One region of the Streptomyces sp. NPDC001709 genome, then DNA from elsewhere that is predicted to be linked to it. Evidence: riboswitches for the same ligand, from Rfam matches in the RefSeq annotation. Region 1 holds a riboswitch; each other region holds the start of a gene.
The links. Region 1 has a riboswitch for cobalamin ahead of ACWC0C_RS06075 ((2Fe-2S) ferredoxin domain-containing protein). Riboswitches for the same ligand answer to the same signal wherever they lie in the genome.
Positions count from the first base shown of each region.

Region 1 (5,529 bases):
TGCCACCGGCGCAGCTCCTCCTCCAGCCCGGCGACCGCGTGCGCACGCGCGGCGGCGCGCCGGGCGGGCAGCGGGGCCGGGGTCGTCAGGACGTATCCCGGGCCGGCTCCGGCTCGGGCTCCTCGATGAGTTGCGGCGGGGAGTCGAGCACGGCCGACGGGTCGTCGGCGGCCTGCTCCAGCAGCAGCGGCGGCACCGGCTCGGCGTCGAGCCCGCGGCCCGGCTGCACGGGCCCGTACTCCTCGCGCACCCCGTTGAGCCAGGTGCCGCGCAGCCGTACGACCCGGAAGAGCGGCGTCACCGCCTCGCCGATCCACTGGAAGCCCAGGTGCCGGCTGCCCGTGACCTGTGCGGAGCCCGCCAGGTCGAGCAGTTGCAGCGGCCCCGCGCCCACGGAGGTGCCGAGCCGCAGCTCGGCGGAGGCGCCCGCCTCGGCGGCCACCAGCACGGCGGCCCCCTCGGCCCGGACCACCTCGGTCACGGCGAGCAGCCCGGCGTCCCACCGGCCCTCCCAGTAGCGCCGGACCAGCGCGCCGGCCAGGGCACGGGTGTCCGCCATCCCGCTGCCGGCCAGGCCCCGGTACGCCACCAGCGCGGCCCGCTGCCGGGCGAACCGCAGCAGCACTCCGGCGTCCGCGTCGACGAGGGCGGAGAACAGCGGGTCCGTGGCGCCGGACACCTTGAAGCGGACGTCGATCCCGCCTCCGGCGTCGTGCACGAACGCGCCGCGGGCCTCGGGCGCCGTCTCGTCGAACGCGATCCGCCGCTCGGCCAGCGTCCCGGCCGCGCGGACGGACCCGCGGGAGTCGTGCAGGACGTCCCCCACGGCGACCTTCTGGAGCAGGGGCCAGGCCAGCCACCAGTCGCCCCACGCCTCGCGCATCGCATCCCGGTACACGGCGAACGCATGGACCACGGCGTTCAGCTCCTCCCCTGTCCCGCCCGACCACCTGCGCGCAGGCTAGCAGCGCCGCATCCGGGACGCGCCCGAACTGCCCTGTTCCGCAGGGACTTTGACGTGGTCTGCCGCGCTCCGCGCGCCGTCGATCGCCCGTCGGGCCGACGGCGCCTCCATCCGTGGATGGAGACAGCTGGAGCGCTCTCCATCGACCCGTGGGTGGTGGTGATCGACTGTGTGCGCGGAGCACCCTTGGGACATGGGCTCTCTTCACTCGGCACTTGTCCTGATCACCGGCGTCTGCCTGGTGATCTTCGTCGCGGCCTGGATCGCGGGGGCCGTCTATTTCGGCGTGAAGAGCCGGAGAGGCGTGCGCGGCTGGGTGCGTGGACTGCGGCGCACGCTGCCGCGCCGGGTGCTGCTGATCGCGGGCGTCTATGCGTTCTCCCTCCTGGTCGGGCACTCCCGGGGCTTCTGGCGTCACCTGCGGTACTGGCAGCCCGAGCTGGCCGTCCTGGGCGTCCTGCTCGCCATCGCCTCCACCGCCCTGCTGCTGTGGGCCCGCTGGGTTCTGGGCACGATGTGGGCCAGCGTCCCGACGGTCCAGGAACACCATGAGCTCCGCACCGACGGGCCCTACCGGCTGGTCCGCCATCCCATATACACCGGCCTGCTCGGCTTGATCGCCGGCGCCATGCCGGCCTGCGGCTTCGGCGTCTGGACAGCGGTCCTGGCGGTCGCCGTGCCCTGGCTGCTGCGGCGGGTCCGGATCGAGGACGGCCTGATGGCCGACCGGTTCGGCGCCTCCTACGACACCTACCGCGCCGATGTCCCGGCCCTGATCCCCCGCATACACCCCGCCGCCGGTCTCGGCCTCCGCCGTGCGGGGGGCGGGCAGCGGTAGCCCGGTCGGTAGTACGGCCGCCCGGCTCCCGCGGGTGTACCCGCGGGCGACGACCAGGACACAGGCCCCGGGCCCGGCCTTCAGGTGCGGGGCCACCAGACGCCGCGACAGGGACCAGTTGTCCCCGGCCGAGGCCATGGCCACCGGGTTCAGATCGGCGGGCGGGGGTACGAGCATGGCGTCCGCTCAGGGCACGCGCACCAGGTCGGAGAAGAGCCCGCCCCAGCTGCCGCCGATCGGCGCGCCGTACATGGTCATGTGCGGTACGGCCGTGCAGTGCGCGGTCAGCCCGGCGCGGCAGTTCTCGCAGCTGCCGCAGTTGATGGACCAGGGGACGACCACGAGATCGCCCGGGCGTACGACGGTCACCGCGTCACCGGTCTCCACGACCCGGGCCACGCACTCGTGACCCAGGGCGAACGGCGGGTCGATGAAGCTGTGACCGGCGAGGATCGCGGTGTCGACGTCGCAGGTGGTGGCGGTGACCGGGGCGACGATCGCCTCCTCGACCAGGTCGCCCGGCAACTGGAGATCCTGCTCGCCGACGCACTCGACCGCCCGGTCCGACCGACAAGGTGAAGCCGCTGTCTCCGGACGGGGAGTGAACAGCACGGCGACCGTGTACCGGGCCTGCCCGCCCCGTGATGGCATGATGATCGTCGACATAGGGCGACGGCGGTCCGAGGAAGCCGGTGTGAATCCGGCGCGGTCCCGCCACTGTGACCGGTGAGCGAGTTCCGGCAGGTCACTGCCCCGACCGGGGCGGGAAGGCGGCGCGAGCGGGGTCCCGGGAGCCAGGAGACTCACGCGGTCGCCTCCTCGACGGACACCGGGGCGGATCTCCCCGGGAGGGGGAGTGGTGCGGCGTGCCCGAGAAGCCGGCGGAAGAGGCGACAGCCGGGGCCAGGGTCGGGAGCGGTTCGGCGCCGTGCCGGGTCGTCGTGTGCCGGGACTGCTGCTGCGGCAGCCCCAAGGTGACCGGGGTCGATCACGCGGCGCAGACCGCGCGCCTGCGGGCAGAGGTGCCGGTGCGCATCTCCGACTGCCTGGACGTGTGCGATCAGGCGAACGTCATCGTCGTACAGCCGTCCGCCGCGGGCCGGGCCGCCGGTGCGCGGCCGGTCTGGCTCGGGCTCGTCAACGACCCTGACGCCACCGAGGACATCGTCACCTGGGTACGCGCCGGCGGCCCCGGCGTGGCACCGCAGCCGGACATCCTCGACCTGTACGCCTTCACCCCACCACGGCGCCGTACGAACGCCTGAGCCGCGCCGCGGGAAGTCCGGCCGCACGTCCCCCTGTTGAGAGAGGAAGATCACGTAGGGGAGGCGCTCTTGGCCGCGCCCGCGTCACGCGGTACGGTCTGTCCGATATCGACGACGGCGAAACGGAAGCCGGTGGGAATCCGGCACGGTCGCGCCACTGTATGCGGCGCCCCCCAGGGGGCTCGCGAGTCAGACCCGTGGCCGTCGTCCTGTGCACCACCGAGATGGGACGCGAACTCCCAGAGGAGGTCCTGCCATGGCGCAGACCGTCGCCCAGCCGACAGCCACCACCCCCGTCGTTCCCGCCACGCTGCCACTGAAGGCGATTGCTCCCTGGGCTGTCTTCTTCGGCATCCTCATGCTGGTCCTGCTGTACTTCGTCGGCGCCGAGCAGGGCGCCACCTCCGTGTTCAACGGCACGGACGTCCACGAGTGGGTGCACGACGCCCGCCACCTGCTCGGTTTCCCCTGCCACTGACGCGAGGGAAACCGTACGCACATGAATTCCGCAACCGTACGGCGCCTTCTCGTACGGGGCATGCTCGCCGGCCTCGCGGCCGGCGTGCTCGCTCTGATCGTGGCGTACGTCCTCGGCGAGCCGAACGTCGACAAGGCGATCAGTTTCGAGGAGGCCCACTCCCACGAGCACGAGATGGAGGCCGTCTCCCGCTCCCTGCAGTCCACCGCCGGCCTCGCCACCGGTGTCCTCGTCTACGGCGTCGCCTTCGGCGGCATCGCCGCGCTCGCCTTCTGCTTCGCCCTCGGCCGCATGGGCCGCTTCGGCCCGCGCGCCACGGCACTGCTGCTGTCGGGCTGCGCACTGCTCGCCGTGTACGTCGTGCCGTTCCTGAAGTACCCGGCCAACCCGCCGTCGATCGGCAACGCCGACACCATCGGCAAGCGGACCACGCTGTACTTCCTGATGATGCTGCTCAGCGTCCTCCTGGCGGTCGCCGCCACCATCCTGGGCAAGCGTCTCGCACCGCGCCTGGGCACCTGGTGGGCGACCGTGGTCGCGGTGGCCGCGTTCGTCGTCGTGATCGGCCTGGCCTACCAGTTCCTGCCCGTCGTCAACGAGGTGCCCAAGGACTTCCCGGCCACCCTGCTGTGGCGGTTCCGGCTCTCGGCACTGGCGATCCAGACCGCTCTGTGGGGCGGATTCGGCCTCGCCTTCGGTGAACTGGCCGAACGGCTCCTGAACCCCAAGCCGGCAAGGGCCGCGAGCGGACAAGCGGTTCCGGCCGCGCACTGACTCCTTCCGGACAACACAGGGCCCGTGTAACTGGTCGTCGGCCGCCAGGGACATCCCCACCGGGCGCAGGTGGCATGCCGCCGTCGGCGGTGCCGTGACGGGCGCCGCCGACTTGATCCGCCGGACAGGCCCTAGTCGGCCTCCGGCACGGAGAGCGGGCGTCCCAGCCGCAGATTCCAGCGGCCGGCCCGGCCGCTGAGTTCGGTCACGGTCAGCGGCGGCACGTCGAGGCGCCAGAAGACCGCGGCGGGCATGCCCAGCGCTTCGAGGGCCGCCGCCCGCACCACCTCGGGCTCGACCACGGCGAGCGTACGACCCTCCAGGTTCTGCACGTCGGCCAGCCAGCGCGCGACGCGTCCGCACAGGTCCCGCACGGACTCACCTCCATGCGGCGCGCATTCGGGATCGGTGAGCCAGCGGCCCACCGCCTCGGGCTCGGCGGCCCCGACCTCGTCCAGGGTGCGACCGCGCCAGCGGCCCATATCGAGACCCGCCAGCTCCGGCGTCGGCACACCGTCGAGGCCCAGCGCCGCGGCCGTCTCCCGGCAGCGCACGCCGGGGGAGGTGAGCACACGAACCGCTGCGGGCAGCGACCCGGCAGCCGAGCGCGCCCGGGCCGCGCCGCTGTCGTCGATCGAGCCGCCGTCGTCGAAGCGGGCCTGCCGCAACGACGTGCTCATGGCGGGGGAGACGAGAAGGACTCGGCTGGTCACGCGGTCGCTCCTGTTGCTGTCGGGGACGCCGTCACCACGCAGGTGCGAACATGGCAGGCTACTCTGGATGGCTCGTTTCCCGGAAAGAGCAGGCGGCGGCACGTGATACCTCCCGTTCCCCCCATCAGCCGGCGCCGGCTGCTCGGCCGGGCCCTGCCCGCCGCGGCCGCCGGCCTGCTGACCGCCGGCACGGTCACCGCCTGCACCCGGACGAGCGCCTCCCGGCAGGCCGCCGAGCCGCTGCTGGCGCTGGTCTACCGAGGGCCCGGGGCCTGTGGGGGGTGCGCCGAGGCGGTGGCCGCGCTTCTGAAGAGGGCCCCACGGCCGTTCACGGTCAGGTACGTAGGCCCTGAAGAGGACGTACCGTTGACCGCGGCCGGCCTGGCGGACGCCGACGTGTACGTCCAGCCCGGCGGCGATGACGACCTCGACGGAACCTGGGCGAAGCTGAGGGGCGCCGCCGGGGCGATCCGTGACTGGACCCGGGACGGCGGCCG
Region 1 is NZ_JBSFGB010000003.1:214,586-220,114, reverse strand. Features, by position in the region: gene ACWC0C_RS06095 (hypothetical protein) at 86-916, opposite strand; gene ACWC0C_RS06090 (methyltransferase family protein) at 1,158-1,802, shown strand; partial or broken gene ACWC0C_RS06085 (alcohol dehydrogenase catalytic domain-containing protein) at 1,842-2,306, opposite strand; gene ACWC0C_RS06080 (hypothetical protein) at 2,241-2,381, shown strand; cobalamin riboswitch at 2,486-2,606, shown strand; gene ACWC0C_RS06075 ((2Fe-2S) ferredoxin domain-containing protein) at 2,669-3,067, shown strand; cobalamin riboswitch at 3,148-3,287, shown strand; gene ACWC0C_RS06070 (CbtB domain-containing protein) at 3,324-3,545, shown strand; gene ACWC0C_RS06065 (CbtA family protein) at 3,567-4,319, shown strand; gene ACWC0C_RS06060 (histidine phosphatase family protein) at 4,451-5,032, opposite strand; gene ACWC0C_RS06055 (BPL-N domain-containing protein) at 5,135-5,529, shown strand, end outside.

Region 2 (5,529 bases), on a different contig from region 1:
TGCTGGATGAGCTCGCCGGCGGCGCGCTCGTCGAGGTGCTGCAACATGCGGAAGCCGAGATAGGCCTGGATGATGCTGTGCGGGAAGCGGACCCTCTTCTCGAAGCTCTCCACCAGCTGCAGCTTGCTCGCATTGGCCGCGAAGTGAGCGAGCGTGGTCTGGCACTGGCCCATGTTGCCCCTGGTCAGACGCTCTTTCTGGTCCTGGCTCAGGTGGCCGCAGAGCGTGTTCCAGATCCGCTCCCGGTGCCACTCCGAGAAGGTGTTCCCGCGCTTGCCGTACCGGTCGAATCGGCGTGCGCTGGACCACAGGTGGTCCGCCCGGGCCAGGGTCCGCCGCGCCGGGCCGGGGTGGACGTCACTGTCCAGCAGTTCGGCAAAGCCGACCTCAAGCTTGTCCTGGAGCAGTCCGATGCACGCGAGCGCGGAGACCACCTCGACGGTGTCCTTCCGTTCCTGGGGGCTCAGTTCGACGTCCTCGCGCAGTCGACCATCCCTCAACGCGAGGTCCCAGGTCTCCAGGAGCCACAGCCGCAGCGTGCTGCGGTCCCAGCTGCGGGTGTCCAGCCGGTCCTTGTCGTTGCGCGGACGAATGCGTTCGAGGTCGCCGTGGTGGTGCAGTTCGCGGGCGATCTGCAGGTAGATGGGCGATTCGGTGACCTCCGCGGTCTCCACGATCCAGTCCACGCGGCGCTCGTCCGTATCCGGTACCCGCGCCTCGACGAAGTGCAGCGCCGCCTCCTCGCTCAGCGGCTCCAGCTCCACGATCGCGGCGGGGGTGCTCTCCAGCGGACTGTGCGGACGGGAGGCGATGACGAGGGGCAGCTTCTCCTCGTGGGCGCGCTCGATGGCCCTGCGGATGATGTTGTCCCGGTCCTCCTGGAGGCGCTCGTCGAGGATCGCTTCTTCCAGGCCGTCGGCGATGACGATCACCTTGTCGTCGGCGAGCAGTTGCTGCCAGACCCGGTCGTTCTTGGTGCGCGCCAGAATGCCGTGGGGCGCTTCCTCGGCGAACCGTTGCCTGGCCATGCGCTCGAAGTTCAGATCCGCACCGGTGGCGTCCCGCAGCCGGATCGGCACGGGAACGGCGTGCTGCCGGGCCAGCAGTTCGGTGAGCCGCACCAGGACGGCCGTCTTGCCCGTGCCGACACCGCCGACGAGTAGATAAGGCCTGCGGGTCTCGCGCTGCCGCAGCCGCTGGGCGATGACCCGGGCGACCTCCTCGCGGCCCACGACCTCGGCCATGTCGGGCCCGGCGGTGAGCACCAGCTTGCGGGGATGCTTGCGCGCCTTGGCGACGTAGCGCCGCTTGCTCCAGCTGTACCAGAAGAACAGGAAGACGGCGGCGGCCACCGAAGCGGCGAGGAGCGGACCGACGAAGCGCAGGACTGAGTCGAACCCGGTGCTCGACCTCTTCCGCCACTGCTCGAAGAGGGTCGTGTGATGGGTGAACAGGATCCAGAGGCCTTCCACGGCCCAGGCGAGGAGTGCGATCAGGAGGATCAGCCAGATGACCCGGATCACGTTGGTGTACGAGAACCACCTGCGCCACTTCTTGGGGCGGGTGGTATCGCGGCGGGCCTCCAGCGTGATGGACAGATGGTGCCAGTAGCCCAGGAAGAACCGCCTGATCCGGCGCCACGCATGTCTCGCCTCCAGCGTCGCCATCGGCGCACTGCGCGGCCGCACCTTGCCCGGCGGGTGACGGACGATCCTCGTCATGGTGCGTTCTCCTTCCGAGACCGACTCTCGGTACGGAGGACCCGCGGGCACCTACTTCCATGGAAACACTCCAGCCGGGCCCTGCAACTCGGGAGTTGACCCTCTGAAGCCGATCCGACACAACATCTGGGGGTGACACGACAGCCCGGCACAAGATGTATGCTCGTCCTCGCTGTCGCCGCAGGGGAATCCGGTGCGAATCCGGAACTGTCCCGCAACGGTGTACTTGCGTGCATCCGCATCCGCACGCCTGTTCAGTCCGAGGACCTGCCGTCAGCGCACCCGGCCGTCCGGTCCGGGTGGCCTTCAGACGTCCGGGCCTCGTGGAGTGGGCCGGTGGACGCGACGCCGTGCGCGCTCGTGACTGCCCCCTGCCCTCCGCAAGGCCCCCGTGCCGAGCGAGGGAGAGCCCCACGTGACCATCGCGCCAGCAGATCCGGCTTCAGCCAGCGGCCTGGAGACCGACGGTCCCGGTACCGTGCTGCTGCGGACCCTGACCGAGCTGACCGCCGACCTCCCCGACGCCGACCCCGGCCGGGTCGCCGCCGCCGCGCTGCGCGGCCGGTCGGCGCACGCTGACGAGGCGGAGTTGCGCGAGCTGGCCACGGAGGCCGCCGCCGGGCTCATCTCCGAGGACCCCGCCTACTCCCGGCTGGCCGCCCGGCTGCTGACCCTCTCCATCCGCGCCGAGGCCGCCTCGCAGGGCGTGACGTCCTTCACCGGGTCCGTGGCCGTGGGGCACCGCGAAGGGCTCATCGCGGACCGCACCGCCGACTTCGTACGGCTGCACGCCGAACGGCTCGACGCGCTGGTCGACCGCCGGGCCGACGACCGCTTCGGCTACTTCGGCCTGCGCACCCTGCACAGCCGCTACCTGCTGCGGCACCCGATCACCCGCAAGGTCATCGAGACGCCCCAGCACTTCATGCTGCGGGTCGCGAGCGGCCTCGCCGAGGACGACACCACTCGTTCCGTGGACGAAGTCGCCGCGCTCTACGGGCTCATGAGCCGCCTCGACTACCTCCCGTCCTCCCCCACGCTCTTCAACTCCGGCACGCGGCACCCGCAGATGTCGTCCTGCTACCTCCTCGACTCCCCGCTGGACGAGCTGGACTCCATCTACGACCGCTACCACCAGGTCGCCCGCCTCTCCAAGCACGCCGGCGGCATCGGTCTGTCGTACTCCCGGATCCGCAGCCGCGGTTCGCTGATCCGCGGCACCAACGGGCACTCCAACGGCATCGTGCCGTTCCTGAAGACGCTGGACGCCTCGGTGGCCGCCGTGAACCAGGGCGGCCGGCGCAAGGGCGCCGCGGCCGTCTACCTGGAGACCTGGCACTCCGACATCGAGGAGTTCCTGGAGCTGCGGGACAACACCGGTGAGGACGCCCGCCGTACGCACAACCTGAACCTCGCGCACTGGATCCCGGACGAGTTCATGCGCCGGGTCAACGCCGACGCGCAGTGGTCGCTGTTCTCCCCGGCGGACGTGCCGGAGCTGGTGGACCTGTGGGGCGAGGAGTTCGACGCCGCCTACCGCAAGGCCGAGCAGGCGGGCCTGGCGAAGAAGACGATCCCGGCCCGTGAGCTGTACGGCCGGATGATGCGCACCCTCGCGCAGACCGGCAACGGCTGGATGACCTTCAAGGACGCGGCCAACCGCACCGCCAACCAGACGGCCCTGCCGGGCCACGTGGTCCACTCCTCCAACCTCTGCACGGAGATCCTGGAGGTCACGGACGACGGGGAGACGGCGGTCTGCAACCTGGGGTCCGTGAACCTCGGTGCTTTTGTCGACACAGCGACCGGGGACATCGACTGGGCGCGGCTGGACGAGACCGTCCGCACCGCCGTCACCTTCCTCGACCGTGTCGTGGACATCAACTTCTACCCGACCGAGCAGGCGGGCCGGTCGAACGCCAAGTGGCGTCCGGTGGGCCTCGGCGCGATGGGTCTGCAGGACGTCTTCTTCAAGCTGCGCCTGCCCTTCGACTCCCCCGAGGCCAAGGCCCTGTCCACGCGGATCGCCGAGCGGATCATGCTCGCCGCGTACGAGGCCTCCACCGACCTCGCCGAGCGGAGCGGCCCGCTGCCGGCCTGGGAGAAGACCCGTACGGCCCAGGGTGTGCTGCACCCCGACCACTACGGCGTCGAGCTGACCTGGCCGGAGCGCTGGGCGGCCCTGCGCAGCCGTATCGCCGAGGTCGGCATGCGCAACTCCCTGCTGCTGGCCATCGCGCCCACCGCCACCATCGCCTCCATCGCGGGCGTGTACGAGTGCATCGAGCCGCAGGTGTCGAACCTGTTCAAGCGCGAGACGCTGTCCGGTGAGTTCCTCCAGGTCAACTCCTACCTGGTGCAGGACCTCAAGAGCCTCGGCGTGTGGGACGCGCGCACCCGTGAGGCGCTGCGCGACTCGGGCGGCTCGGTGCAGGGCTTCGCGTGGATCCCAGAGGACGTGCGCGCGCTGTACCGCACGGCGTGGGAGATCCCGCAGCGCGGGCTGATCGACATGGCCGCCGCCCGTACCCCGTTCCTGGACCAGGCCCAGTCGCTGAACCTGTTCATGGAGACGCCGACCATCGGCAAGCTCTCCTCGATGTACGCGTACGCCTGGAAGTCCGGGCTGAAGACGACGTACTACCTGCGCTCCCGCCCGGCGACCCGCATCGCCCGCGCGGCCCAGGCGCAGACCCCCGCCGCCATCCCCGTCCAGCAGGCCACCGACCCCGACGCCGTCGCCTGCTCCCTGGAAAACCCCGAGTCCTGCGAGGCCTGCCAGTAAATGCCCAGCAACCAGAACCTTCTCGACCCCGGCTTCGAGCTGACTCTGCGCCCCATGCGCTACCCCGACTTCTACGATCGCTACCGGGACGCGATCAAGAACACCTGGACCGTGGAGGAGGTCGACCTCCACTCGGACGTCGCGGACCTCGCGAAGCTGACGCCCGAGGAGCAGCACCTCATCGGCCGTCTGGTCGCCTTCTTCGCGACGGGTGACTCGATCGTGGCGAACAACCTGGTGCTGACGCTGTACAAGCACATCAACTCCCCCGAGGCGCGGCTGTACCTGAGCCGTCAGCTCTTCGAGGAGGCCGTGCACGTCCAGTTCTACCTGACGCTCCTGGACACCTACCTCCCCGACCCGGACGACCGTGCGGCGGCGTTCGCGGCCGTGGAGAACATCCCGTCCATCCGCGAGAAGGCGCAGTTCTGCTTCACGTGGATGGACTCGGTGGACAAGCTGGAGCGGCTGGAGACGAAGGCCGACCGCCGGCGCTTCCTGCTCAACCTGATCTGCTTCGCCGCCTGCATCGAGGGTCTGTTCTTCTACGGCGCCTTCGCGTACGTCTACTGGTTCCGCAGCCGGGGCCTGCTGCACGGCCTCGCCACCGGCACCAACTGGGTGTTCCGGGACGAGACGATGCACATGTCCTTCGCCTTCGACGTGGTCGACACCGTCCGCAAGGAGGAGCCGGAGCTGTTCGACGACGAGCTCGGGCAGCAGGTCACCGACATGCTGAAGGAAGCCGTCGAGGCCGAGCTGCAGTTCGCGCGCGACCTGTGCGGCGAGGGCCTGCCGGGCATGAACACCGAGTCGATGCGGCAGTACCTGGAGTGCGTCGCCGACCAGCGGCTCACCCGCCTCGGTTTCGCCCCCGTGTACGGCTCGGAGAACCCGTTCTCCTTCATGGAGCTGCAGGGCGTTCAGGAGCTGACGAACTTCTTCGAGCGCCGGCCGTCGGCGTACCAGGTCGCGGTGGAGGGCAAGGTCGACCTGGACGAGGACTTCTGATCCTCCTTCGCC
Region 2 is NZ_JBSFGB010000006.1:241,983-247,511, reverse strand. Features, by position in the region: gene ACWC0C_RS11935 (ATP-binding protein) at 1-1,721, opposite strand, end outside; cobalamin riboswitch at 1,877-2,010, shown strand; gene ACWC0C_RS11930 (ribonucleoside-diphosphate reductase subunit alpha) at 2,137-4,506, shown strand; gene ACWC0C_RS11925 (ribonucleotide-diphosphate reductase subunit beta) at 4,507-5,517, shown strand.
Region 2: another riboswitch for cobalamin. It lies ahead of ACWC0C_RS11930 (ribonucleoside-diphosphate reductase subunit alpha); the one in region 1 lies ahead of ACWC0C_RS06075 ((2Fe-2S) ferredoxin domain-containing protein).

Region 3 (5,529 bases), on a different contig from region 1:
GGGACCGCGTGCGGTCCGGTGAAGTGGGGGACGGCCCTACGCCGGTGTGGCGCTGCAACGCCTGCGCGGTCGTACGGCCGTGGCCCGAGGCGCAGACGGGCAGCCTCGGGAAACCAGCTGTCTTCAGGCGACAGCGGTTCCCACGGGCGGACCCCGAGAAGTGATCGCGTGAACGAGGAGGAGAAGGCGCGGAGCCCGGTCCGAGCGACGGCGCCGCGGGCCGACACGCGGGCGGTCCGGAGCGAGGGGCAGGGCGAGCAGCAACCGCAGCGGCGCCGCGAGCCATCCGGCGGTCGCCCGCAGGATCCGGAAGGCGGCCTTCTCGCCGTACCCCAGCCACAGGCCGCACAGCAGCGCGGCGAGCAGGTGGGCGGCGAGCATGCCGAAGGACGTAGATCCGCCGTCCATGGAATGCCCCATGTGCCCCATGTGCGCCATACGGTCCATATGGTCTGCATGAGCCATGTGTCCCATGTGGCCCATGTGCATGGAGCCCATCGCCATCGAGCCCATGTCCATGGAGTCCATGCCGCTCATCCCCATGGAGGCCGAACCGCCGGACGCCGACTGGGCCCAGGAGAACGCCTCGTGCAGCCCGGTCTGGGCGGCCACGACGACCGTCACGATCAGTGGCAGCCCGCGCTCACGCCCCGCCAGGCACCAGCCCGCGGCGCCGGTCACGGCCAGGCCGGCGGCCAGCGCCCACGCGGGCACGTCGCGGCCGGACATCAGGACGTGACCCAGGGCGGCGAGCAGCACGCAGACGGCCGCGAACACCGCGGCCCGTATCGAGCGAGCACACCACCCTGCTGTCATGGCGTCCTCATCCTCGCATCCGGGCCGCGCTCGTCATGCGGGGGTACGGAAATCCACCGGCGAGAGCCGGCCGGTGATCACGAGGCGCGCCCGCCCGGGCGGGTCACCACCGCGATGGTCTCGACCGGCTCGCTGTGCTCGAAGTGCAGGGTGAACGGCACGAGGTCGCCCGCCCGCCAGCCCGGCTCGGCCCGCAGCGTCACATCCACGCCGGCCGGGGACATGGACAGCTCACCGCCCGCGGGGACGGCGGCGGAGCCGACGTCGGTCCTGTAGGCGGCCGCGCCGCCGGTCATACGGTGACGGGTGAGGGCGATGCCGCCGCGCGTGGCCGTGGACGTCACCTCGACCAGCCGGTCGTCCGCGCCGCCGAGGTTGGAGACGTCGAAGAACGCCGCGGTCTCCGTGCTGCCGCCGTAGGGCAGGAGGACCCGCCCGGACGAGACGGCGATCCGCGCCGGGCTGCCCGCCTTCCCGGCCCCGACCCAGGTGGCCAGGCCGCCCAGGGCGAGGCTGCACGCGGCGACGGGCGTGATCGCGGCCAGCAGGGCGTCGGCAAACCGGCGGCGCGAGGGCCGCCACGGGTTCTGCTCGGTCACACCGGGGTTCTGCCCGGCCACCGGGGTCGTCGAGGTCATCGGGTTCATCGGAGTCATCGGGTACGCCTCCTTGGCAGGAACCCGCACAGGGCAGGCGGCGGCACAAGCTTGCGCAGCGGGAATTGCCGGGGCTCGTCCATCAACCGCGTCTCCAGATCACGTCGTACGGCGTCGGCCGGATCGAGCCGTACCGGTGCAGGAGTCGGACCGGCCGGTGGCCGGGTTCCGGGGCGGGGCGCAGAGGTGGCGCACGTCACGTACGGGACGGCGACACCCGCCCGTACGTCCGCTGTTCTAGTGGGGCGGCGTGCCGTCGGCGCTCGTGGCGCGGGGCGCGCAGTGGTCGAGCAACTCGCGGACCGGGCCGTCGACGAGCCGGTAGCGCACGATCCTGCCGTCCTTGTCGCCCTCGACGACGCCCGCGGTGCGCAGGAGGCGCAGGGCCTGGGAGACGGCGGTGTCCCGCATCCCGGTGGCGACGGCGAGGTCGGAGACGGCGATGGGGCCGGCCTCGTGCAGGGCGAGCAGCAGCGACAGGCGCCCGGGATCGGCGAGCAGGGAGAAGCGTTCGGCCCAGGTGCGTACGCGCTCCGGCTCGCCGACGGCGGCGATGGCATCGCAGACCCGGTGACCGTCGATGGTGCGCCGGCCGGCGCGTTCCGCGGGGACGAGATGCATGGGCTCATCATCGCAGCCGCCGGTGTTCGGCTCTCCGGGCCCATACCTGCGCACCTGTGCAGCCTTGCAGTCGCGACCCGCGGCCTTCTAGGGTGAGCGGGCCGTGGTGTTCGGGAAGACCGGTGACGGCCCCTCAGGGGCCCAGTCCGGAGCGGCCCTCGCCACTGTGATCGGGAAGTTCCCGCCCCATGCATTGCCACTGGCCTCGCGGCCGGGAAGGCAGGGGCGGGCGCGTCGACCCGTCAGCCAGGAGACCGGCCACGGCATACGAGCTGTCCACGAGGTGCTGGAGCGTAACCGTATGACCGTGCCCCCAGGCGCGCCCGAAACCACCGCCGCCCCGTCCTTCCGCTGGCGCCGCGAGGACACCGTCCGCACCGCCGGTCTCCTGGCCGTGATCGTCGCCCTGCACGTGGTGGCCTTCGGGATCCTCTTCCTGCTCGTGGTGCCGGGTCACTACGAGGTCGGCTCCAAGGCGTTCGGCGTCGGCCTGGGCATCACCGCCTACACCCTGGGCATGCGGCACGCCTTCGACGCCGACCACATCGCCGCGATCGACAACACCACCCGCAAGCTGATGGCCGACGGCAAGCGACCGGTGTCGGTGGGCTTCTGGTTCGCGCTCGGCCACTCCGGCGTGGTGGTCGTCATGGCCGCGCTGGTCGCCGGGGGCGCCAAGCTCGCCGGCACCCTGATGAACGACGACTCGCGCACCCACCAGGTCCTCGGCACGGTGGGCACCACGGTCTCCGGCGGCTTCCTGTACCTCATCGCCGCACTCAACCTGGTGGCGCTGTTCGGCATCATGCGTGTCTTCAGGGCCATGCGGGCCGGACGCTACGACGAGGCCGAGCTGGAGGCACACCTGGACTCGCGCGGCTTCATGAACCGGATCCTGGGCCGCCTCACCAAGTCCATCCGCCGCCCCGGCCAGATGTTCCCGCTCGGCTTCGTCTTCGGCATCGGCTTCGACACCTCGACCGAGGTCCTGCTCCTCGCCCTGGCCGGCAACGGCGCAGCAGCCGGCCTGCCCTGGTACGCGGTCCTGTGCCTGCCCCTCCTCTTCGCCGCGGGCATGAGCCTCTTCGACACCCTCGACGGCACGTTCATGAACTTCGCCTACCAGTGGGCCTTCTCGAACCCCGTCCGCAAGGTGTTCTACAACCTCACGATCACCGGCCTGTCCATCGCCGTCGCCTTCTTCGTCGGCACGATCGAGCTGGTCGGCGTCCTGCACGACAAGCTCGGCCTCGACGATGACGTCACCGGCTGGATCTCGGGCCTGGACCTGGACAACGTCGGCTACGTCATCGTCGGTCTGTTCGTGGTCGTCTGGGCCGTGGCCATCGCCTACTGGCGCCTGGCCAAGGTCGAGGAGCGCTGGAACGCCCGTACCGCCGACACCGGCTGACGGTCTGCGCGCGGCAACGGCGTGTCAGGCGTCGCCGCTCAGGCGGATGCCGCTCGCGGCGGTGTCGAAGATCGGGCGGTACTTGTGCCACTGCGCGTCCGGCGCGGAGAGGTAGACCGTGTACTGGGTGCCATCGGTGCTGGAGAAGGCCAGTTCCGCCGCACGGTACTTCCGTGCCCTTCCGTCGAAGGTGAACTCCCAGTACCCGGCGGGCCGCCCCCGGAAGGTCGTCGCGGCCATCCGCGCCCGCTCATAGCCGGGGTTGAGGCGACGGGTCTGGGCCTCCTCGTCGTCACGCCAGTGCTTGAGCGGATCGCTGCCGGCGAACCGTACGACGTTGACCCTGAGGCTCACCAGGCCGTCGTAGTAGGCGACCTCGCCGCCCGGCATCGCCTTGCTCTTCCAGCCGTCCGGCACGGGCACGGCGAAGCCGTAGCCGCTGTCCGCCTTCTCGAGGTGGTATCCGGCGGGCAGCGGCGGCAGGGTGGGGCTGGTGCTCGGAGCGGGGGTGGAGGCACCGGCCCGGGGGGTGTGGCTGCCCGGCCGGTCGGCACCGCCCTTGAACCACCACAGCGCGCCGCCCGCCACACAGGCGGCGAGTGCCACCGCCACGACCGACCGCACCACCGCACGGCGGCGGTCGCCGTTGCCCTTCCGCGCAGGAGGCACGAGGTCGCCGGAACGGTTCGGCCGCGTGGGGGGATCGACGGGAGCGGTGCGGGCGCCGGTCACCTCGCCCAGGCGGCGTTCCGCCTCGTGTACGTCCATGCGCTCGTCCGGCTCCTTGACGAGCAGGCCCTCGATCACCGGCGCCAGGTCCCCGGCGCTGCGCAGCGGCTCGTACGGTTCGGTTGCGATGGCGTACGCGATCTCGATGGGGGTGTCGCGCTGGAACGGGTGCCGTCCCTCGACGGCCTGGTACAGCGTTGCCCCCAGGGACCACAGGTCACTGGCGGGACCGGGCCCCTTGTCCCCGCTTCTGAGGCGTTCGGGCGCCAGGTAACGGATGGAGCCGATCAGCTCGCCGGACTTGGTCAGTGACGACGTACCCGACTCCATGGCGATCCCGAAGTCGGTGAGGACGATCCGCCGATCCTTGCCCAGCAGCACGTTGGCGGGTTTGACGTCCCGGTGCAGGACCCCGGCGTCGTGGGCGGCGCGCAGGGCGGCGGCCATGGCACGGCCGATCCGGGCGGCTTCCTCGGGCGGCAGCGCACCCTGGCGCTTCAGGACGTCACCCAGCGTGAGCGCGGGTATGTACTCCATGACGATGCACGGCAGACCCTCGTCATCGACGACGTCGTGCACCACGATCACGTTGGGGTGGGTGATGCGGGCGGCGCTGCGGGCCTCGCGCCGGGTGCGCTCGTGGAGCCTTTGGACCTCGTCGTCGTGCAGGTGCGGCGGGATGCGCAGTTTCTTCACGGCCACGTGGCGGCCGAGCAGCTTGTCCTCGGCACGCCACACGGTGCCCATGCCGCCGCTGCCCACCCGCTCCACCAGCAGGTACCGGCCGGCGACGAGCCGCCCAAGATCGGACACCGCGTCTCCTTCTGTACTTCCCGTTCGCGAATTGGGAACGTCGGCGAGGAAGGCACGATAACCCATATGAGTGACTGATCACGGTCGGCCGGGGAACCCGCCGCCACGCACGCCGTGGGGGCCAGCGCCCGGCAGACCGCCACCCGTTGGGTCCCGGCCCCCCTGGGTCTATCGTCTGAATTCCGGGGTCGGCCGGGATCAGGACGAGGAGGACGGCCGGTGATGCCGCAGGACGAGGCCGTGGTCGGCTGTATGGGCAAGGTGCTCATCGGGACGCGTGGAGCCGCGGGCCCCGGTGAGGTCCTGGTACGGGTCAGGGGCGGTTCAGAAACGTTTCTGGCGTGGTCCGAGGAGCCCCTGCCCGCGGGCGCTACGGTCCTCGTGATCGAATCACGGGGATGCCGCGAGGTCGGCGTCATCGAGTGGGTGGATCCATTGGACGCGCTCGGCGCAGACGCCGCCGGCGCAAGCTGAGGAGTACAG
Region 3 is NZ_JBSFGB010000016.1:55,950-61,478, reverse strand. Features, by position in the region: gene ACWC0C_RS23480 (hypothetical protein) at 124-816, opposite strand; gene ACWC0C_RS23475 (copper chaperone PCu(A)C) at 894-1,472, opposite strand; gene ACWC0C_RS23470 (ArsR/SmtB family transcription factor) at 1,710-2,093, opposite strand; cobalamin riboswitch at 2,181-2,370, shown strand; gene ACWC0C_RS23465 (HoxN/HupN/NixA family nickel/cobalt transporter) at 2,395-3,504, shown strand; gene ACWC0C_RS23460 (serine/threonine-protein kinase) at 3,529-5,046, opposite strand; gene ACWC0C_RS23455 (hypothetical protein) at 5,269-5,520, shown strand.
Region 3: another riboswitch for cobalamin. It lies ahead of ACWC0C_RS23465 (HoxN/HupN/NixA family nickel/cobalt transporter); the one in region 1 lies ahead of ACWC0C_RS06075 ((2Fe-2S) ferredoxin domain-containing protein).